One region of the Vibrio sp. ED004 genome, then DNA from elsewhere that is predicted to be linked to it. Evidence: predicted binding sites of a transcription regulator. Region 1 holds the regulator's gene; each other region holds the start of a gene.
What was found. Region 1 encodes CRP, which controls carbon source genes, mostly activating them, when cyclic AMP is high. Its sites were predicted from a motif close to TGTGANNNNNNTCACA; they were not measured.
Positions count from the first base shown of each region.

Region 2: the regulator CRP is predicted to act here: its motif matches at 2,760-2,775, upstream of ITG10_RS05205 (CTP synthase).
Region 3: the regulator CRP is predicted to act here: its motif matches at 2,527-2,542, upstream of ITG10_RS19925 (glycogen/starch/alpha-glucan phosphorylase).
Region 4: the regulator CRP is predicted to act here: its motif matches at 3,170-3,185, upstream of ITG10_RS04520 (NupC/NupG family nucleoside CNT transporter).

Region 1 covers NZ_CP066149.1:1,398,971-1,404,321, forward strand. The annotation lists gene ITG10_RS06295 (hydrolase) at 1-427, shown strand, start outside; gene ITG10_RS06300 (YheU family protein) at 557-769, shown strand; gene ITG10_RS06305 (phosphoribulokinase) at 847-1,716, shown strand; gene crp (cAMP-activated global transcriptional regulator CRP) at 1,956-2,588, shown strand; gene ITG10_RS06315 (DUF1338 domain-containing protein) at 2,774-3,565, opposite strand; gene astD (succinylglutamate-semialdehyde dehydrogenase) at 3,780-5,237, opposite strand; gene astA (arginine N-succinyltransferase) at 5,277-5,351, opposite strand, start outside.
Region 2 covers NZ_CP066149.1:1,205,459-1,210,809, reverse strand. The annotation lists gene relA (GTP diphosphokinase) at 1-1,702, shown strand, start outside; gene mazG (nucleoside triphosphate pyrophosphohydrolase) at 1,912-2,709, shown strand; gene ITG10_RS05205 (CTP synthase) at 2,860-4,500, shown strand; gene eno (phosphopyruvate hydratase) at 4,582-5,351, shown strand, end outside.
Region 3 covers NZ_CP066150.1:524,535-529,885, reverse strand. The annotation lists gene ITG10_RS19925 (glycogen/starch/alpha-glucan phosphorylase) at 1-2,347, opposite strand, end outside; gene malT (HTH-type transcriptional regulator MalT) at 2,915-5,351, shown strand, end outside.
Region 4 covers NZ_CP066149.1:1,049,858-1,055,208, forward strand. The annotation lists gene deoA (thymidine phosphorylase) at 1-202, opposite strand, end outside; gene deoC (deoxyribose-phosphate aldolase) at 456-1,232, opposite strand; gene ITG10_RS04520 (NupC/NupG family nucleoside CNT transporter) at 1,763-3,025, opposite strand; gene ITG10_RS04525 (TatD family hydrolase) at 3,230-4,042, opposite strand; gene ITG10_RS04530 (DUF5363 family protein) at 4,023-4,178, opposite strand; gene prfC (peptide chain release factor 3) at 4,277-5,351, opposite strand, start outside.

The DNA.
Region 1 (5,351 bases):
GAAGCTCTATAAGAAGTACCTGCTTAATTCACTCAAATCGAATGCGTTGAAAAAGGTGAAGCTGTTGCAAGAGAAACTCGGCATCACGGCTGAATCCATCAAGAAGATCGACAAGCTGTATGAGTTTGATGAACGAATTACTGCGCCCCTGCACGGCTTCAAAAACGCGCAAGACTACTACGCACAGTGCTCCGCTCTTCCTAAGCTCAATAAAATCAAACTACCGACACAGATCATTCACGCCAAAGACGATCCTTTCATGACCGATGATGTGATTCCAAAATTCGTTCTACCGGATAACATCGATTATCGCCTATTTCAGAAAGGCGGCCATGTAGGATTTATCACTGGTAGCACACTCAAACCACGATTCTGGTTAGAGGAAGCCTTACCTGCGTATTATGAGAGTATCCAAGGTTCAGCATAACGACGAAGCCTTGCTAAATATAAACGCGAAACCTTGGTAAGATAGCGCAGCCCCAAATTGGGATTGTACTAAAAACATCACTAGACACACTCATCAACATATCAATGAACATAAAAGAGAGAAGTATTTATGATCATCCCATGGCAAGACATCGCGCCAGAGACACTGGAAAACCTCATCAAAGAATTCGTGCTGCGTGAAGGCACAGACTATGGCGACGTTGAGATCTCACTGCAAAGCAAGATTGATCAGGTGAAACATCAATTAGCTTCTGGTGACGTGAGCATCGTGTTTTCCGAACTGCACGAGACCGTTGATATCCAGGTGACAAAACGCTTCTAGGCTGCGCTTAGAAAGGAGCCGTGTTATAGTGGAAAACGATTGCTAACAAGTAAGTTACTCAAACGACAAGGGTTGTCATGTCCGCTAAACATCCAATTATTGCGGTGACGGGTTCATCTGGAGCCGGCACCACCACTACCTCAGAAGCCTTCCGCAAAATGTTCAATATGATGGACGTGAAGGCTGCTTGGGTAGAAGGGGATAGTTTCCACCGATTCACTCGACCAGAAATGGATGTCGAGATCCGCAAGGCGCGCGAGCAAGGTAAGCACATTAGCTACTTTGGTCCACAAGCCAACGACTTTGGTGCATTAGAAGAGTTCTTCCGTCAATACGGGAACGAAGGCACCGGTAAAGTACGTAGTTACCTACACACCTTCGATGAAGCTGTTCCTTATAATCAAATGCCGGGCACCTTCACGCCATGGCAAGATATCCCTGAAAATTCCGATGTGATGTTTTACGAGGGCCTGCACGGCGGTGTCGTTGATGGCGATATCAATGTCTCTCAACACGTCGATCTGCTGATTGGCATGGTGCCTATCGTAAACCTAGAATGGATTCAGAAATTCGTTCGTGACACACGCGATCGTGGCCACTCTCGCGAAGCGGTAATGGACTCTATTGTACGTTCAATGGATGATTACCTTAACTATATTACCCCGCAGTTTTCACGTACGCATATCAACTTTCAGCGTGTTCCAACCGTAGATACATCGAACCCACTCAACGCCAAAGGGATTCCAAGTTTAGACGAAAGCTTCGTAGTTATACGTTTGCGTGGCATCAAAAACGTCGATTTCCCTTACCTTTTGGCAATGATTGACGGCTCATTTATGTCTCGTCATAACACGCTAGTGGTGCCAGGGGGCAAGATGAGTTTTGCTATGGAGCTCATTGTAAGGCCAATCCTACAACAACTCATCGAAACCGGAAAAATAGGTTAACAAAACGACATTCTGGTTGATTACTTTTCATACCGTGATCATGTGCACAATTTTGCGTAAAAAATCGTAGCTTGGTCACGATTAAAATCAAGAAATAGTACCTGAAAAAGGATACTATTCTTAAACGAAACACAAGATAGCTTGCAGCGCTCAACGAGTGCTCTTATCCTACAAGTCAATCCAGGCTTAGCTAAAATACGGAAAGCGGCAAGCATACCCTGCAGAGGAAGTGAGATATTATGGTTCTAGGTAAACCTCAAACCGATCCAACATTAGAGTGGTTCCTTTCACACTGTCATATTCATAAGTACCCTTCAAAAAGTACTTTGATTCATGCTGGTGAAAAGGCAGAAACCTTGTACTACATCGTTAAAGGTTCTGTGGCAGTTCTTATCAAAGACGAAGAAGGTAAGGAAATGATTCTTTCTTACCTAAACCAAGGCGACTTCATCGGTGAGCTAGGCTTGTTCGAAGAAGACCAAGAGCGTACTGCTTGGGTTCGTGCTAAATCTCCTTGTGAAGTAGCTGAAATTTCTTTCAAGAAATTCCGTCAACTTATCCAAGTGAACCCAGACATCCTGATGCGCCTTTCAGCGCAAATGGCAAGCCGCCTACAAGTAACTAGCCAAAAGGTTGGTGACTTAGCGTTCCTTGACGTAACAGGTCGTATCGCTCAAACGCTACTAAACCTAGCGAAACAGCCAGATGCAATGACTCACCCTGACGGCATGCAAATCAAGATCACTCGTCAAGAGATTGGCCAGATCGTTGGTTGTTCTCGTGAGACAGTAGGTCGTATCTTGAAGATGCTAGAAGAGCAGAACCTAATTTCTGCACACGGTAAAACTATCGTGGTATACGGCACTCGTTAATCTCGATTAACTGAGCCAAAAATTTGAAAGCCACCAAATGCAAATTTGGTGGCTTTTTTATTATCTATAAGATTTACAGAGCAGATGCGAGATGCGAATGGAACAATTACAACTTCCAAACGCAAACACTCTCGAAGCGAAGCGTACCCGCATCTTTAGGGCAAAGCTCGTGCTCGAATCTTTCTTTAACCGTTAGTGCTTTCGAAGATCTTGTCCGCCGATGCCGCAACAAAGCCGGTGTAAAGCTCACCATTCGCCATCGCATAACGCTTAGCGAACTCATAGAAGCCTCCAGGAATCATCTCATTGCCTTCAACAAATGAAACTGGGACTTTGTCTGCCATTGTTGATGATTGCTCTAATAAGACCTCTGGAGAGCCTTTAACCTCACCACCAGATGCATTGATAGTGAAACCCGATTCGATCAGATAGTCATTCACGGCCTGAACTTCATCAAAGGCGTTAAGTTGATTTACGCTCACCGTAAAGTGGTTGGCACCGTAACCATGGGCCGCTAACCAAGACGCGTATTCACTCTCTTTTGCCAGCACTTGGAAATCTGCGAAGCTTAAATCCCAAAGGCGTCCGCCAAACAGGAATTCATGACCTTGCAGCTTGCTTGCATCGACTTGCTCAACGAGCTTAGCAACGATCTGTTGTAGCTCACTTGAGCACTCTTCTACCTTCAACTCACTGATGAACACTTTCGGCTGTTTTAGATCTGGATGCTCGTAATGCTTCGCGACTAGCTTCTTGCTCTCAAATAAGTAATCGCCACACGCTTTATAACCTAGCTCAAGAAAAGGCTTAGCCAGTGTTTCAATACCCAGCGGAGCTACATTGAAAGTACGCAGTGCAATATGATCGTTAATCAGCGCTTCATCTTCCTTCAGCAAGTGGTGTACTTTCTCAGCCGATGGACAAAGCCTATGAATGTAATCATCCCATAGTGATTTAAAGAGTAGATCGGGCGTCATGGTGACTCCTTGTCAGAGGTTCTAGCAAGCTAGTAATATGGATTAGAAAGGGAGAGGCTGGACATAGAGTCAGCAGCCATCAGCCTGTGACATACTTGTTCTATTATTATCTACCGCCCAATCTTGATGCTGAGCGTGGTTAAAATAAGGAAGCGATACGCCGCTTCCTTATCTCATAACTAATGAATGAGCCTTAGCTCAATATCAATCTAAACTACAGCTCGATACCTGGGCTAAACGTAGCTGGCAGTTGAGTTTCACCACCTTCCATTGAAGCCATTGGGTAAGCACAGTAGTCCGCCGCATAGTAAGCACTTGGGCGTAGGTTGCCAGAAGCACCCGGACCACCAAATGGTGCATCACCACTTGCGCCTGTGAGTTGGCGGTTACGGTTAACAATACCCGCGCGGATATGGTCAACGAAGTATTCCCATTCAGAATCGTCTGTCGATACTAGACCAGCAGACAAACCAAAGCGTGTGTCATTAGCTAGTTTAACCGCTTGCTCAAGTGACTGGTAACGAACCACTTGTAGCAATGGACCGAAGTACTCTTCATCTGGTAGTTCAGCAATGTTGGTGGCATCAATAATACCCGGAGAAACAAACGCCGCTTCACCCGCTTTTGCTTCTACTAGGCTTACACCACCTAGCGATTGCAGATTCGCTTGTGCATCTAAAATAAACTTAGCAGCGGCTTCTGAGATCTGTGGGCCCATGAATGGTGCAGGCTCAGCAAAAGGCTGATCAACACGAATCTTTTGCGTAGCCGCGACCAGCTTATCGATCAGTAGGTCGCCCTTCTCACCAACAGGAACATACAGGCGACGAGCACATGTACAACGTTGACCTGCACTGATGAACGCCGATTGGATAATGGTGTATACCGTTGCGTCCGCATCACCGTATTGGTCACTGATCACCATAGGGTTGTTGCCGCCCATTTCTAGTGCCAGCATCTTGCCCGGTTGACCCGCGAATTGGCGGTGCAGGATATGACCCGTATTGGCACTACCCGTAAATAGCACGCCATCAAGACCTTTAGCGTCAGCCAGTGCGATGCCAGTCTCTTTAGCGCCTTGCACTAGGTTGATTACGCCAGCAGGAAGACCCGCTTCTTGCCATAGCTTCATTGCGAACTCACCCGTCCAAGGCGTCTGCTCTGAAGGTTTGAATACTACGGTGTTGCCCGATAGCAGAGCTGGAACAATATGACCGTTAGGTAGGTGACCTGGGAAGTTGTAAGGACCAAATACCGCCATCACGCCCAATGGACGGTGACGAAGTACGATTTGGTTGCCTGCCGCTTCACGTGAAGCTTCACCAGTACGCTCGTGGTAAGCACGGATAGAGATAGCGATCTTACCTGCCATCGCGCCCGCTTCAGTGCGAGTTTCCCAAATAGGCTTACCCGTCTCTTTTGCGATAATTTGCGCGATCTCTTCGCTGTTCTCTTTCACTTTTTCTGCGAACTTCAACACGATCGCTTCGCGCTCAGCAAAGCTCAGCTTTTTCCAAACTAGAAACGCTTCACGAGCCGCTGCTACTGCAGATTCAACCTGTGCTGGTGTTGCACTATCACCTTGCCACACTACTTCGTTGTTGTATGGGCTTACTGATGTCATGGCGTCACCTTGACCTGCCACCCATTGTCCTGCTATCCACTGAGTCATACTTCTATCCTTAAAATCTTCGACAGATAATCGCCGCTCTTATTGAGCCAACATGCGAACGTATTCGCCTTCTTTTACTTCAAGAGCGCTTGCTACTTCAGGTGATAAAATCAC
Region 2 (5,351 bases), 190 kb from region 1:
AAAAGAGTGTTCTAACATCTACGCACCACTAGCGAACCGTTTAGGTATTGGTCAGCTTAAGTGGGAAATCGAAGATTACGCATTCCGTTACCAGCAGCCAGACACCTACAAGCAGATCGCAAAACAGTTGTCTGAGCGTCGTATCGTACGTGAACAATACATTACAGATTTCGTTGACGATTTAACGGCAGAAATGAACCGTTCAAGCATCAATGCTGAAGTCAGTGGCCGACCAAAACACATCTACAGCATCTGGCGTAAAATGCAGAAGAAAGGCTTGGCCTTCGATGAACTTTTTGACGTTCGAGCTGTGCGTATCATCGCCGACCAACTTCAAGACTGTTATGCCGGCCTAGGTGTCGTTCATACCAAATACAAACATCTACCAAGCGAGTTTGATGACTATGTGGCGAATCCTAAGCCAAATGGTTACCAGTCGATTCACACGGTTGTTCTTGGCCCTGAAGGCAAGACCATTGAGATTCAGATCCGTACCAAGCAGATGCACGAAGACTCAGAGCTTGGTGTTGCGGCGCACTGGAAGTACAAAGAAGGTGCTTCAAGTGGCCGCAGTGGTTACGACGAGAAAATCACTTGGTTGCGTAAGCTTATCGATTGGCAGGAAGAGATGTCGGATTCTGGCGAGATGCTGGATGAAGTTCGTAGCCAAGTATTCGATGACCGCGTATACGCGTTTACACCGCGTGGTGATGTGGTTGACTTGCCAATGGGTGCAACTCCGTTGGACTTTGCTTATCACATCCACTCGATGGTTGGTCACCGTTGTATCGGTGCCAAAGTGGCAGGGCGTATCGTACCGTTCACCCATAAGCTATCAATGGGCGACCAAGTAGAGATCATCACCCAGAAAGAACCGAACCCATCTCGCGATTGGCTGAACCCAACCACAGGCTTCGTTCACTCTGGACGTGCTCGTGCGAAAATCAACGCATGGTTCCGCGCGCAAAGTCGTGAGAAGAACCTAGAAGCGGGCCGTGACATCCTTGAGGTTGAATTAGCGAAGGTTGGTGCAACTCTAAAAGATGCCGACCAATACGCGCTAAGACGCTTTAACGTGAACACGCCAGATGAGCTTTATGCTGGCATCGGTAGTGGCGACTTGCGTATTAACCAAGTGGTTAATCACATCAATGCGCTAGTGAATAAGCCTACAGCCGAAGAAGAAGACAAAAAAGCGCTAGAGAAACTGCTTGAGTCGGAAAACAAGCCAGCACAACAGAGTCGCCCCAAGAAAGACGCCGTAGTCGTGGAAGGTGTTGATAACCTAATGACGCACCTTGCTCGTTGTTGTCAGCCAATCCCTGGCGACACCATAAAAGGTTACATCACTCAAGGTCGTGGTATCTCGGTTCACCGTAGTGACTGTGAACAACTGAGTGAGCTAAGCCTACATGCGCCAGAACGTATCATTGATACCGTTTGGGGTAATGGCTTTGTTGGTTCTTACATCCTAACGCTGCGTGTTGAAGCGCTAGAGCGTAATGGCTTGTTGAAAGACATCACCTCACTGTTCTCGAACGAGAAGATCAGCGTGACCACAATGAAGAGCCGCATCGACTACAAACGTCAGTTATCGGTAATGGATTTCGATTTAGAGGTCACCAATATTGAGATTCTGAGTCGAGTGACAAGTCGAGTCGAACAGATCAAAGATGTTATGTCAGTAAAAAGGTTGGGATAGTCTAAAATACGATCCTCGTCATTCCCTACAGTGAGGGACGAAGGTGATAGGGAATCTCGCCAAACGGTTTGAGATCCCCAACTCGCTCATTCTTCACTCTTGGGGATGACGGAAAGAATAGAAAGGTGAGTGGTTTTGGCTGCTCACCTTTTTTAGTTTTAGAAGACGTTATAAATTTAAAAATCAAAGACAGTAATAGGAAGAAAACGATGAATCACCCGATTGAACAACTTGAACAGATCATGACTAAGCTGCGCGATCCTGAAGGTGGCTGTCCTTGGGATTTAAAACAAAATTTTGAAACAATTGTGCCGCATACTATCGAAGAGACGTACGAAGTGGTGGATGCGATTCACAACAAAGATTGGCCGAACCTACAAGAAGAGTTGGGTGATTTGTTGTTTCAGGTGATCTTCTATAGCCAGTTAGCGAAAGAACAGGGGTTGTTTGAGTTCTCTGATGTGGTTGATGGCATCAATGAGAAGCTAACACGACGTCACCCGCATGTGTTCTCTGATACCGAGTTTGCCAGTGATGAAGAAATCAATGCCAACTGGGAAGCGGAAAAAGCGAAAGAAAAAGCACAAGCAGGCAAAACTCAAGAAAGTATTCTAGACTCAATACCAAACTCTCTACCTGCGCTTTCGCGTGCTACAAAGATTCAAAAGCAGGTCGCGAAATTTGGCTTTGATTGGGACTCAATTGGGCCAGTCGCCGATAAGGTTTTAGAGGAAGTTGACGAGGTGCTGGAAGAGGCGCTTCAAGTCACACCTAACGAAGATTTGGTTGAAGAAGAGTTAGGTGATTTGCTGTTTGCGACGGTCAATTTGGTGCGACATTTAGGTAAAAATCCAGAAACGGCGCTGAACAAAGCCAATCTGAAGTTTTCACGTCGCTTTAAAGGGGTGGAACAAAAAGTTCGTCAGCAAGATAAAAATTTGACCGATTTTTCACTACAACAGCTTGATTCCATGTGGGATGAAGTCAAAGTGGCGGAGAAAAGATAACCAAAGCTTTTATCATGAATTGATTTGAAGCAAAAAATAAAAAATAGCAGTGTGATAGATTTCACGTTGTGGCGATAAGGGGCTTCTGGTATATTTTCATCCCGTCCAGAAGTAGTCCATTTCCCTCATTCAACCAATTTCAGGTTAAACATGACGACAAATTACATTTTTGTTACTGGCGGGGTTGTATCCTCTCTAGGTAAAGGTATTGCTGCAGCATCTCTTGCGGCTATTTTAGAAGCTCGTGGTCTTAAAGTGACTATGATGAAGCTTGACCCTTACATCAACGTTGATCCAGGCACTATGAGCCCGACTCAGCACGGTGAAGTGTTCGTTACGGAAGATGGCGCTGAAACAGACCTTGACCTTGGTCACTATGAGCGATTCATTCGCACCAAGATGACTAAGCGTAACAACTTCACTGCAGGTCGTGTTTACTCAGACGTACTAGCAAAAGAGCGTCGCGGTGATTACCTAGGTGCAACAATTCAGGTTATCCCACACATCACTAACTCTATCAAAGAGCGTGTTATTTCTGGCGCAGCTGGCCACGATATCGCGATCGTTGAAGTTGGTGGTACGGTTGGTGATATCGAATCTCTACCATTCATGGAAGCGATTCGTCAGCTAGCAGTAGAACTAGGCCGTGAACGTGCAATGTTCATGCACCTTACTCTAGTGCCATACCTAGCAGCAGCGGGTGAAGTGAAAACTAAGCCAACGCAACACTCTGTAAAAGAGCTACTGTCTATTGGTATTCAGCCAGACATCCTAGTTTGTCGTTCAGACCGCAACATTCCTTCGAACGAGCGTAAGAAAATTGCTCTGTTCTGTAATGTGCAAGAAAATGCAGTTATTTCTATGCGCGATGTTGACTCTATCTACAAGATCCCTCAGCTTATTAAAGCTCAAGGCACTGATGAACTTGTATGTAAGCGTTTCGGCATCACAGCTCCAGAAGCAGACCTGTCTGAATGGGAACAAGTAATTTACGAAGAAGCTAACCCAACGGGTGAAGTGACGATTGGTATGGTTGGTAAGTACATTGAACTACCAGACGCATACAAATCAGTAAATGAAGCGCTAAAACACGCAGGCTTGAAAAACCGCCTAAGCGTTAATATTAAATACGTAGATTCACAAGACGTTGAGTCTCGTGGCGTAGAAGTTTTAGAAGGCCTAGATGCAATCCTAGTTCCAGGTGGCTTTGGTGACCGTGGTGTTGAAGGTAAGATTCTTGCTGCTCAATACGCTCGTGAAAACAAAGTACCTTACTTAGGTATCTGTCTAGGTATGCAAGTAGCGCTTATCGAGTACGCTCGTAACGTTGCTAAAATGGAAGGGGCGCACTCTTCTGAATTCTGTACTGAAACTAAGTACCCAGTAGTTGGTCTTATCACTGAGTGGACTGATGGCGAAGGTAAAGTTGAAGAGCGTACAGAATCATCTGACCTAGGCGGTACAATGCGTCTTGGTTCACAGCTTTGTCACCTAGCGAAAGGTACGAAAGCTTACGAATTATACGGTAGCGCGACGATCCATGAACGTCACCGTCACCGTTACGAAGTGAACAACAATCTTCGTCCACAAATCGAAAAAGCGGGCCTAAAAGTATCGGGTCTATCTGCGGACAAGAAACTGGTTGAAGTTATTGAGAACCCGAACCATCCATGGTTCGTTGCTGCTCAATTCCACCCAGAGTTCACTTCAACACCTCGCGATGGTCACCCATTGTTTGCAGGTTTCGTTAAAGCGGCTGGTGAGTTCCAGCGCGGCGAGTTAGAAAAGTAAAAAGGAATACAGGTAGCTGCGTAAGTTGTGCTGCTACCTTTAAATTTGACATTTATATATTCAACGAGAAGGAAACATTCAATGTCTAAGATCGTTAAAGTTCTAGGTCGTGAAATCATCGATTCACGTGGTAACCCAACTGTAGAAGCTGAAGTACACCTAGAAGGCGGTTTCGTAGGTATGGCTGCTGCTCCATCTGGCGCATCTACTGGTTCTCGCGAAGCTCTTGAGCTACGTGACGGCGACAAATCACGTTTCCTAGGTAAAGGTGTTCTTAAAGCTATTGAAGCTGTAAACGGCCCAATCGCTGAAGCTCTAGTTGGTACTGACGCTAAAGCACAAGCTGACGTTGACCAAATCATGCTTGACCTAGACGGTACTGATAACAAGTCTAAGTTCGGCGCGAACGCTATCCTAGCTGTATCTCTAGCTAACGCAAAAGCTGCTGCTGCTGCGAAAGGCATGCCTCTATACGAGCACATCGCTGAGCTAAACGGTACTGCTGGTCAGTTCTCTATGCCTCTACCAATGATGAACATCATCAACGGTGGTGAGCACGCAGATAACAACGTTGACATCCAAGAGTTCATGATCCAACCAGTTGGCGCTAAAACTCTTAAAGAAGGTCTACGTATCGGCGCTGAAGTATTCCACAACCTAGCTAAAGTTCTTAAGTCTAAAGGCTACAGCACTGCAGTTGGTGATGAAGGTGGTTTCGCTCCTAACCTTAAGTCTAACGCTGAAGCTCTAGAAGTTATCGCAGAAGCTGTTGCAGCTGCTGGTTACGAACTAGGTAAAGACGTTACTCTTGCTATGGACTGTGCAGCATCTGAGTTCTTCGACAAAGAAGC
Region 3 (5,351 bases), on a different replicon from region 1:
CCCAACCTGCTTGGTCTTTGTATTGCGTGCCCATCTCTTCGTGCGCCTTCACATAAGAAGCAAAGTCAGCAAGACATAGGTATGGGTCACCGCCGTCTAGTAGGCTGTCAAACGTTGCACGCAGAAGGCCTGGTTGACCTGGAGAAAACTCATCGCCAGTCAATAGGTCTAGAGATGCTTTCAGTAGCGGGTCTGCATTGTAGTAATCGTATGGGTTGTAACCCTGAGCTTTCAATGCAACAACACCATCAACGTCTAGGCCGAAGATGTAGATGTTTTCATCGCCAACTTCTTCACGGATCTCAACGTTTGCACCATCCATCGTACCGATAGTTAGAGCGCCGTTTAGAGCCATCTTCATGTTGCCCGTACCCGATGCTTCTTTACCAGCCAGTGAGATTTGCTGAGAAACGTCTGCTGCAGGGATGATGATTTCAGCCATGCTTACACGGTAGTCAGGGATGAATACCACTTTAAGCTTGTTACCGATGCGAGGATCGTTGTTGATCTTCTCTGCAATCTTGTTAACCGCGAAGATGATTTCTTTTGCTAGGTGGTAACCCGGTGCTGCTTTCGCTGCGAAGAAACATACGCGTGGCTCACACTCGAAACCAGGTTCGTTAAGAATACGGTGGTACAGAGATAGAATGTGTAGCAAATCTAAGTGTTGACGCTTGTATTCGTGTAGACGTTTAATTTGCACGTCGAAGATAGCGTTAGTATCTAGCTCGATACCCATGTTCTCTTGAACCCAATCAGCAAGGCGCTGTTTGTTTTCTTTCTTAACAGCCATGAATTCTTTTTGGAATTTCGCGTCTGTAGCAAACTTAGCGATGCCTTCAAGCTGCTCAAGTTTTGCAGGCCACTCAGTACCGATCTTGCCAGTGATTAGCGTAGATAGACCTGGGTTACAGAACTTCAACCAACGACGTGGCGTGATGCCGTTCGTTACGTTAGTCAATTTGCCTGGGAAGATTTCGTTGAACTCAGGGAACAAGTCTTTCTTAACCAATTGAGAGTGAAGTGCAGCTACACCGTTTACTTTGTAAGAACCAATCACACACAGGTTTGCCATGCGAACCATACGGTGGAAACCTTCTTGGATGATAGAAAGCTTCGCTTGCTTCTCACCGTCACCAGGCCACATCTTACGAACTTCTTGCATGAAGCGGTGGTTGATTTCAAAGATGATTTCCATGTGACGTGGAAGAAGACGGTTGATCAGAGATTCAGACCAAGTCTCTAGCGCTTCAGGAAGTAGTGTGTGGTTCGTGTATGCGAACGTATGAGCACTGATTTCCCAAGCTTGGTCCCAAGTTAAACCTTTCTCATCAATCAGGATGCGCATCAATTCAGGGATAGCGATCGTTGGGTGCGTATCATTAAGCTGAATCGTTTCTTGCTTAGGCAGATCTTCTAAAGAGAAACCTGCTGCTTCGTGGCGACGTAGAATATCGCGAACCGATGCTGCTGAGTGGAAGTACTGCTGCATTAGACGCAGTGTCTTACCTTTCTCGTGGTTGTCGTTCGGGTAAAGAACCTTAGTGATGTTACCTGCATCGATTAGCGAGTGTTGCGCTTCGAAGTAATCACCGTTGTTAAAGCTTGCTAGTGAGAATGGTGCAATTGCCTGACACTCCCAAAGACGCAGCGGGTAAACCGTGTTTGACTCGTAACCTACGATAGGCAGATCCCAAGGCATTGCTTTCACTTCCATACCTGGAACCCAAGTACGTACTTCTTTACCGTCGATGTATTCAACTTCAACGTGACCGTAGAAACCAATGTGCTGTGCTAGTTCTGGACGAGCGACTTCCCATGGGTAACCTTCAACACCACGCCATGCGTCAGGTGCTTCTTGTTGACGACCATCTTGGAAAGATTGCTTGAATAGGCCGTACTCGTAGTGAAGACCGTAGCCTACTGTTGGGTATTCTTGAGCGGCACAAGAATCCATGAAACAAGCGGCTAGACGACCAAGGCCACCATTACCTAATGATGGGTCGCGTTCTTCTTCTAGAAGATCAGTTAGGTTTTGACCTAACTCTTCCATGGCATGAGTGATCTGTTCGTACAGACCCATGCTGATCAGGTTGTTACCTGTTAGACGACCAATCAAAAACTCTAGTGATAGGTAGTTAACGCTCTTCGCGTTCTTAATTTTTTCATCATTTTCAGTTTCTAGCAGGTCAAAAGTCGTTAGCTCTGCAAGAGCACGACCCATTGCTAGATACCATGAACGGCTGTCTGCTGTTTCAACGGTTGTTGCGTAGGTTGCAGATAAATGTTTCTTAACACTCTCTTGGAATGACACTTTATCGAAAGTTTTTTGCTGAGTTGGTTTCATTTCAGAAATCTCGCTTTTAATAGTTCTAATTCATCTGTGACATATCGTGCATGGTCACCATAAACTAAACATCCTCCCGCTAACGCAACTGACTAGGAGTAGATGGGAGGGCGTAGGGGGCGTACCGACTTAGGGTTAGTGATCTGACTCTCATGTTCTGACTTCGAACAAAAACTTGAAGTGACTAAGATCACAAGCTCCCGTTCGATAACTTAACTTCAATTGATGTGACTTTTATTTAACCAAATGAAAGTCATTGTCAAATCTGATATTCAGATCACGAAAATAATTTCTAGCTCTCATCTTTTGCATAGATTCCCGTGTAGAGATGAACGAAGTCACATTCCCAAACCAACCCTTAATGTGAGCAAGGTCTCAAATAAAGGGCGTAGACACCCAAAAACATGCAGGAGCGCAAGGTTTCTGAGGAGGATCATAGTCGGTAACGTTTTGCTTCACGTAGTATGAGTAAAGACTTAAGTAATTAGGCTAGTGTCATTGGAGTGCACTCAACGATAGATTGGGATATTCCAGAACATAGCCACGGAATAGGTGTAAAACTTCGATATGTGGATCCCTTCGAAACTGACTCGTCCCGGCCGCTTACATAATGCAATCCTACGACCTAGGGTTCTCGATCTGCTTCACAATGCAGATTGCTATAAGCTTGTGTTATTCCGCTCTCCTGCGGGCTACGGCAAAACCACCATGGCTGCACAATGGTTGATAGATAAACCCAATGTGGGTTGGTACAGCATTGATGATAGTGACAACGATGCCTTCCGCTTTATCAACTACCTACTTCAATCACTTAATAAAGCGACTCAAAATGCCTGTCCTAATGCCCAGAAACTGGCAGAAAAACGACAGTTTTCATCACTGCTTTCTTTATTGAGTGAAGTGTTCGCCGAGATGTCGGAATTCCATCACGAGTGTTTTCTGGTGTTGGATGACTATCACTTGGTCAACAATGACGACATCCACGAAGCCATGCGCTTCTTCCTCAAACACATGCCCGACAACCTAACCTTGGTTGTCACCAGTCGAGGTACGCCACCGCTTGGTACAGCAAACCTACGCGTTCGTGACTTAATGATCGAATTAGGTAATGATTCGTTGGCGTTTGATACCGAAGAAACCACACGCTTTTTCAACCAACGCGTAGCGGATGGCATTGATGACACCACGGCAGATAGCATCTGTAGTTATGTAGAGGGTTGGCCTTCTGCATTGCAACTTATCGCGCTACAAGCACAGCACCAAAAACGCACCCTTGCACAGTCCGCAGAGTCGTTCTCTCACTTTAACCACGCCCATCTTTGGGACTACTTGGTTGAAGAAGTATTCGACCTGCTAGACAAAGAAACCCGACAGTTCTTGATGCAATGTTCTGTGCTTGATCACTTCAACGATGAGCTTGTATGTGCACTTACACAACGTGAAGACGCGCTAGGGATGATCGAGTCACTCAACCGATTTGGTTTATTCATCTACCCTCTTGAAGGTGAAAAGAACTGGTATCGCTTCCATAACTTGTTTGGTGAATTCCTCGCACATGAGCGCCAAGCTCGAATTCCTCAGCAAGAAGCTGAACTTCATCGAAGTGCTGCAAAAGCGTGGATAAAACAGAACACACCACACCAAGCTTTACGACATGCGCAACGCGCTGAAGATCCAGAACTGATCATTCAAATCCTGACTGAACACGGTTGGCCGATGTTCAACCAAGGTGAGCTTTCATCACTAGAGATGGCGATCAAACAACTGACTACCGATCAACTTTACAGTGAGCCTAAACTGTCCATGTTGCGTGCATGGCTTGCACAAAGTCAGCACCGTTATGATCAAGTGGGTACTTTGTTGGAAGAGGCTGAGACTCAATATCAAGCTCGAAACATTGAACTCGATACTCAGCAGCAAGGCCAATACAACGCCTTACGTGCACAAGTTGCCATTAACAGCAATGAACCTGAAAAAGCATTAGAACTGGCTGAGCTTTCGTTGAGCCAACTGAACACCACCGTTTATCGTAGCCGCATTGTCGCAACCTCGGTTGTGGGCGAAGTGAATCACGTAATGGGTAACCTAAGCCGCGCACTACCGATGATGCAACAAACAGAAAAACTTGCACGTCAGTATCAGGTTTACCATCAGGCTCTGTGGGCGATTCTGCAACAAAGCGAAATCTTGATTGCTCAAGGTTATGTTCAAGCAGCCTTCGAGCTACAAGACAGTGCGTTCAAATTGATTGAAGAGCATCAGCTTCAATACGTGCCTCTGCATGAATTTTTGCTGCGTGTTCGCGCTCAGATCTTCTGGTGTTGGAACCGACTAGATGAAGCGGAAGAGTGTTGCTACAAAGGCTTAGATATCCTTGGCCACCACTCACCAAGTAAGCACCTGCACAGCTATTCGATGCTGGCTCGTATTTCATTGAGCCGCGGCGAGATAGATAAAGCGTCGAAATTTATCGACCAGATTCAGCACCTATTACGCCAATCCACCTACCATGTAGACTGGACGGCGAACGCTTCTCTTTCTCTGATCCTATTTTGGCAAGTAAAAGGCGATAAAGAAGCCATTCGTGATTGGCTGAGTGTGGCTGTTCGACCTGAATCGGCAAGCAACCACTTCTGCCAACTTCAGTGGCGAAACATCGTTCGTGCTCACATCATCCTTGAGCAATATGAAGACGCGGAAGAAGCGCTGACTTTCCTTAAGAGTGAAGCCCAACGTTCACACCTGATTACAGACACCAACCGCAACTTGATCGTTGAAGCGGTATTACGCACCCAGATCAACGATGAAGACAGTGCGCGCGTATTGCTAGAAGAAGCCCTACACATGACCAACCAAACCGGTATGGTCGGTAACTTCTTAGTCGACGGTGGGACTATCGGGCATATCCTAGATAAGTTGAGCAACAAACCAGGTCTGGGCGATTTAGAACGCCACCGTGCTCAGCAGATCATGAAAGATATCTCGACCACCCAACGTAGCCGTT
Region 4 (5,351 bases), 350 kb from region 1:
TGCCTGAGTCACGCATTGCACACGTTAGTGCGATACGCTCTGGCATGGTCATTTCGTTAAAGAAGATAGCCATTGCGAATGCTGCAATTTGGCCTTCAGAAACCGTGTTTTTAGCTACGCCTTGAATGAAGAAGTTAATTTCGTCCGCTGTTAGGACTTCACCATCACGTTTTCTGCGAATAATTTCTTGAGGTAGATACATTAGTGCCTCCCAAACTCTAGTGAGTATGGTTTGTAGGGGAAAGAGGTAATATGGAGTGACTTAACGCCACTCCATCAAACAGACTTATTATGTTCAATACTCTAAATATTTGGCGTTGCAGTTAGGCGACTATTCTCTTGAAAAAAATCGAAGTTCATTCCTATGAGCATAGAGGCTCTATGCGATTAGGACGGCCGGCGAACCGGTGAACTACGCAGTCAACAACGCTGCGGCGTCAAATATGACGAGTAATTTAGTATGCTGCAGGATCAGCAGTCTGGTCTGTCACTTCTAATGTATTAAGAAGGTTAGTTAGTAGGCTTGAAGCACCAAAACGGTAGTGCATATTGTCTGCCCACTCAGTGCCTAGTAGTTCATCAGCCATTGCTAGGTATAGTGCTGCATCTTCAGCAGTACGTACGCCACCAGCAGGTTTGAAACCAACTGTTTTAGCAACGCCCATGTCACGAATAACTTCAAGCATCATGCGCGCGTACTCTGGAGTCGCGTTTACTGGCACTTTACCTGTTGAAGTTTTGATGAAGTCTGCACCAGCTTCGATACAGATTTGAGAAGCTTTCTTGATCAGTGCTTCTTCTTTCAGTTCACCTGTTTCGATGATCACTTTAAGCGTGATGTCACCACAAGCCGCTTTACATTGCTTAACTAGCTCAAAGCCAACTTCTTCGTTGCCAGCAATAAGGGCACGGTATGGGAATACTACGTCAACTTCATCTGCGCCGTACGCTACTGCTGCTTTTGTTTCTGTAACAGCAATTTCGATGTCGTCATTACCATGAGGGAAGTTAGTTACAGTCGCAATGCGTACTTCTGGAGTACCTTGCTCACGCAACGCTTTCTTAGCTGCTGGGATAAAGCGAGGGTAAATACAGATTGCAGCTGTGTTGCCTACTGCAGTCTTCGCGTCATGACAAAGCGCCACTACTTTCTCAGTAGTATCGTCGTCATTTAGCGTAGTTAGGTCCATAAGTTTAAGTGCACGTAGAGCTGCTGCTTTTAAATCGCTCATTTCTATCTCCGATCAATATATTCAAATAGTTAACTACTTCGCCCTCCATCCAGTATAGATGGATATTTTAGTAATGCTCAGTAGTCACAAATGAACGGACTTGGTTCCCTGAAGACTTGATAACTTTCGCTACCAATTGCAATCCTTGTCACCGCACAGTACCAGTTTGGTCTATGGCACAACAAATCAGTCATGTTGTGTCTAACATCTATAGCGTATCGCTAAGTTTGGCTTAATCCCAGAAGAATAACCTTTGGACGAATCCAAGCAGTCACTTTCTTGCCAAAAGAGACATCCTATCCCTTAAGCTTATACATTATAGGTATCCATCAATAAATTGTAGTGCTCCTTAGAACGCAAACGGTTTGTATCTCAAAAAAACATTCTAGACCCATTAATCGACATCAAGCTGATGCTTATGCTCATATTCATGCCAAAGAATCACTAGGCCTAAAAACAAAAAAGCCCCGCAGCAATTTCTTGCTACGGGGCGATATTATTATGGCGTCTATATATCTAAATCTACTTGATTAGAAAGATAGGAAGAAGCCAGCAATTGTTGCTGCCATCAGGTTAGATAGAGTACCAGCAATTACCGCTTTAACACCCATACGTGCGATGTCGTGGCGACGGCTTGGTGCAATACCACCTAGACCACCTAGAAGAATCGCAATAGAAGAAAGGTTTGCGAAACCACATAGTGCGAATGCGATGATTGCTTGAGTCTTCTCAGACATCACTTGGCCAGTTGCTGCAACAACTTGAGCGTTTTCACCAACGTATGGTACGAAGTTTAGGTATGCAACGAATTCGTTAACAACTGTCTTCTGACCAATGAAAGAACCAGCGATAGTTGCTTCTTCCCATGGAACACCGATGATGAATGCTAGTGGTGCGAAGATCCAACCTAGAAGAAGTTCTAGAGTTAGGTTTTCCATACCAACCCAACCACCGATGCCACCTAGGATACCGTTGATTAGAGCAATTAGACCGATGAATGCTAGTAGCATTGCACCTACGTTTAGAGCTAGTTGTAGACCAACTGATGCGCCACCTGCTGCTGCGTCGATAACGTTAGCTGGTTTGTCATCGCCACCGTCCATTTCGTCAGCGATGTTGTCGTCTGGCTTATCAGTTTCAGGCTTGATGATTTTAGCGAATAGTAGACCACCAGGTGCTGCCATGAATGACGCTGCAACTAGGTACTCTAGAGGCACACCCATAGATGCGTAACCTGCTAGTACACCACCAGCTACAGAAGCCAAACCACCACACATTACTGCGAATAGTTCAGAGTTTGTCATTTTAGGAACAAATGGACGAACAACTAGAGGTGCTTCAGTTTGACCAACGAAGATGTTTGCTGCTGCAGACATAGACTCGGCGCGAGAAGTACCTAGAGCTTTCTGAAGACCACCACCAAGAACTTTGATTACAATTTGCATAACACCAATGTAGTAAAGTACAGAGATAAGTGCAGAGAAGAAAATCAGAGTTGGTAGTACTTGGAAAGCAAAGATGAAACCGATACCGTCAACTGAGAAGTTAACTAGGCTGCCGAATAGGAAACCAGTACCGTCTTTACCGTAGTCGATCACGTTTGCTACACCAGCAGAGAAACCTGCAAGTAGATCACGACCCCAAGGGATGTAAAGTACGAATGCACCAAGTGCGAATTGGATAGCGAAAGCGCCACCCACTGTTCTTAGATTAATAGCTTTGCGGTTGTCAGATAGTAGTACTGCGATTGCGATCAGTGCAACCATTCCGACTAGGCTCATAAACAGGCTCATAGTTTATGACTTCCTTATTAGTTATTTATTGGCGTGTTACAAAATGGGGCTATAAAGCGGAGGCAATTATACTCATGCGACCACTAATAAAGTAATGCCGTCCTCACACTTTCGTAGAAGATTCATGTACCATTCACACGCAAATGTGACCCAAATCACAAGCTCAGTGCAATTTACGCAAACGATAAACAAAAACCTTCGATTTTATTCACATATACCGAATGCGCGATGGCTATTTTGCCAAATTTGCGCTGCAATCGATTGCTTTGGCTCTTTTCTAAGCAAAAAAAGTTCATTTAAGATCGTAACTAAATATTTGGAATGATTAACATTTCCTTGGTTTCCATGCATGGGCATGTCCGGAGCATCCGTTTCCAATACCATGTATTCAAGAGGCAATTTTGCGATGGCTGTGCGTGTTTTCTGTGCTCTTGGGTAAGTTATCGTTCCACCGACGCCAATATAGAAACCGAGCTTGATCCAAGCCAAAGCCTGCTGTTCACTCCCCGAAAAACCGTGAATCACACCACCTAAGGTGAATTTGTGCTGCTTTATTAGCTCAATAAGTCGGTTGTATGACTTCCTCTCATGGATGATTAAAGGCAGGTCAAACGCCTTCGCAAGCTCCATTTGTTGGATAAAAAAACGCTCTTGTTTTTCCTTTTCGACGTCGACAAAGAAGTCGAGTCCACACTCACCTATCGCGACACATTGGCTGTTTTTTGAAGAGAGTAACTGGTGAAGTTCCGAGAATTGCTCATCCTCCGCTTGCTCTAAAAAGTACGGGTGAAAGCCTAATGCATAGTAAACATTGGGGTGAGATTGAGCGATTTTGTCGAGTTTCCCCCAGTTACTTTGACCAATAGAAGGAATCAACAGTTTCTCAACTTGGGCTTGTTTCGCTTCTTTTAGGTAACCATCAAGACTTTCCTCAACTGAAAAACCGCAGTCAAAGGCGTCAAAGTCCGCATGGCAATGGGTATCAAATAGCGGAAAATCACTTAATTCTGGTGTCATCTTGCCCACTCTCTGTTTGTTGTCCTTGAGGATCACGACGATGAGGTACACAACTGCGTTTATTCTCAGGTGTTAAACCAAGCTCTTCACACCACTTATCGTATTTCTTAATCCAAACTTTTATCCAACCGAACATATTAACCTCACGCTTCCAACCTCAAATAGCACGTATTAAAAAACGCCTATTGCAGAACAATAGACGTTTTTGTTTAACTCGAATAGAGCGCGGAGTAATTAGTGCTCGCGCGTCGCTCGGAACTGAACTTCAGGGAAACGTTCAGAGGCTAGGTTCAAGTTCACCATAGTTGGTGCGATGTAAGACAGGTTGTCACCGCCATCTAGCGCAAGGTTAGATTGGTTCTTACGTTTGAACTCTTCCAGTTTCTTAGCGTCGTCACACTCAACCCAGCGAGCTGTTGCAACGTTAACACCTTCGTAGATAGCTTCTACGTTGTATTCTGCTTTCAAGCGCGCTACAACCACGTCGAACTGAAGTACACCAACCGCACCAACGATCAGGTCGTTGTTCTGCATTGGACGGAATACTTGTACCGCGCCCTCTTCTGAAAGCTGAACTAAGCCTTTTAGAAGTTGCTTCTGCTTTAGTGGATCGCGTAGACGAATACGACGGAATAGTTCAGGTGCGAAGTTTGGAATACCAGAAAACTTCAGGCTTTCACCTTGAGTGAAGGTATCACCAATCTGGATTGTGCCGTGGTTATGCAAACCAATGATATCGCCCGCGTACGCTTTCTCAGCTCGCGCACGGTCACCCGCCATAAAGGTTACCGCATCAGAGATACTTACGTTCTTGCCAGTACGAACATGGTTCATCTTCATACCTTGGTTGTAAGTACCCGATACGATACGCATGAATGCGATACGGTCACGGTGCTTAGGATCCATGTTTGCTTGGATCTTAAATACGAAGCCAGAAAACTTCTCTTCTGTCGCTACTACATCACGCTCATTAGCTTGGCGAGTTTGCGGTGCAGGAGCCCACTTCGTTAGGCCATCTAGCATATGGTCAACACCAAAGTTACCCAGTGCAGTACCGAAGTAAACAGGTGTTAGTTCACCAGCAAGGAACAGATCGTGATCAAATTCAGGACAAGCACCGATAACAAGCTCTAGCTCTTCACGTACGCTTTTTGCAAGATCGTCGCCTACCGCTTCATTTAGCTCAGGGTTGTCTAGACCTTTGATGATACGTACTTCTTGGATCTCATGACCGTGGCCAGATTCGTACAAGATCGTTTCATCACGGTGAATGTGGTAAACACCTTTAAATTCTTTACCACAACCAATT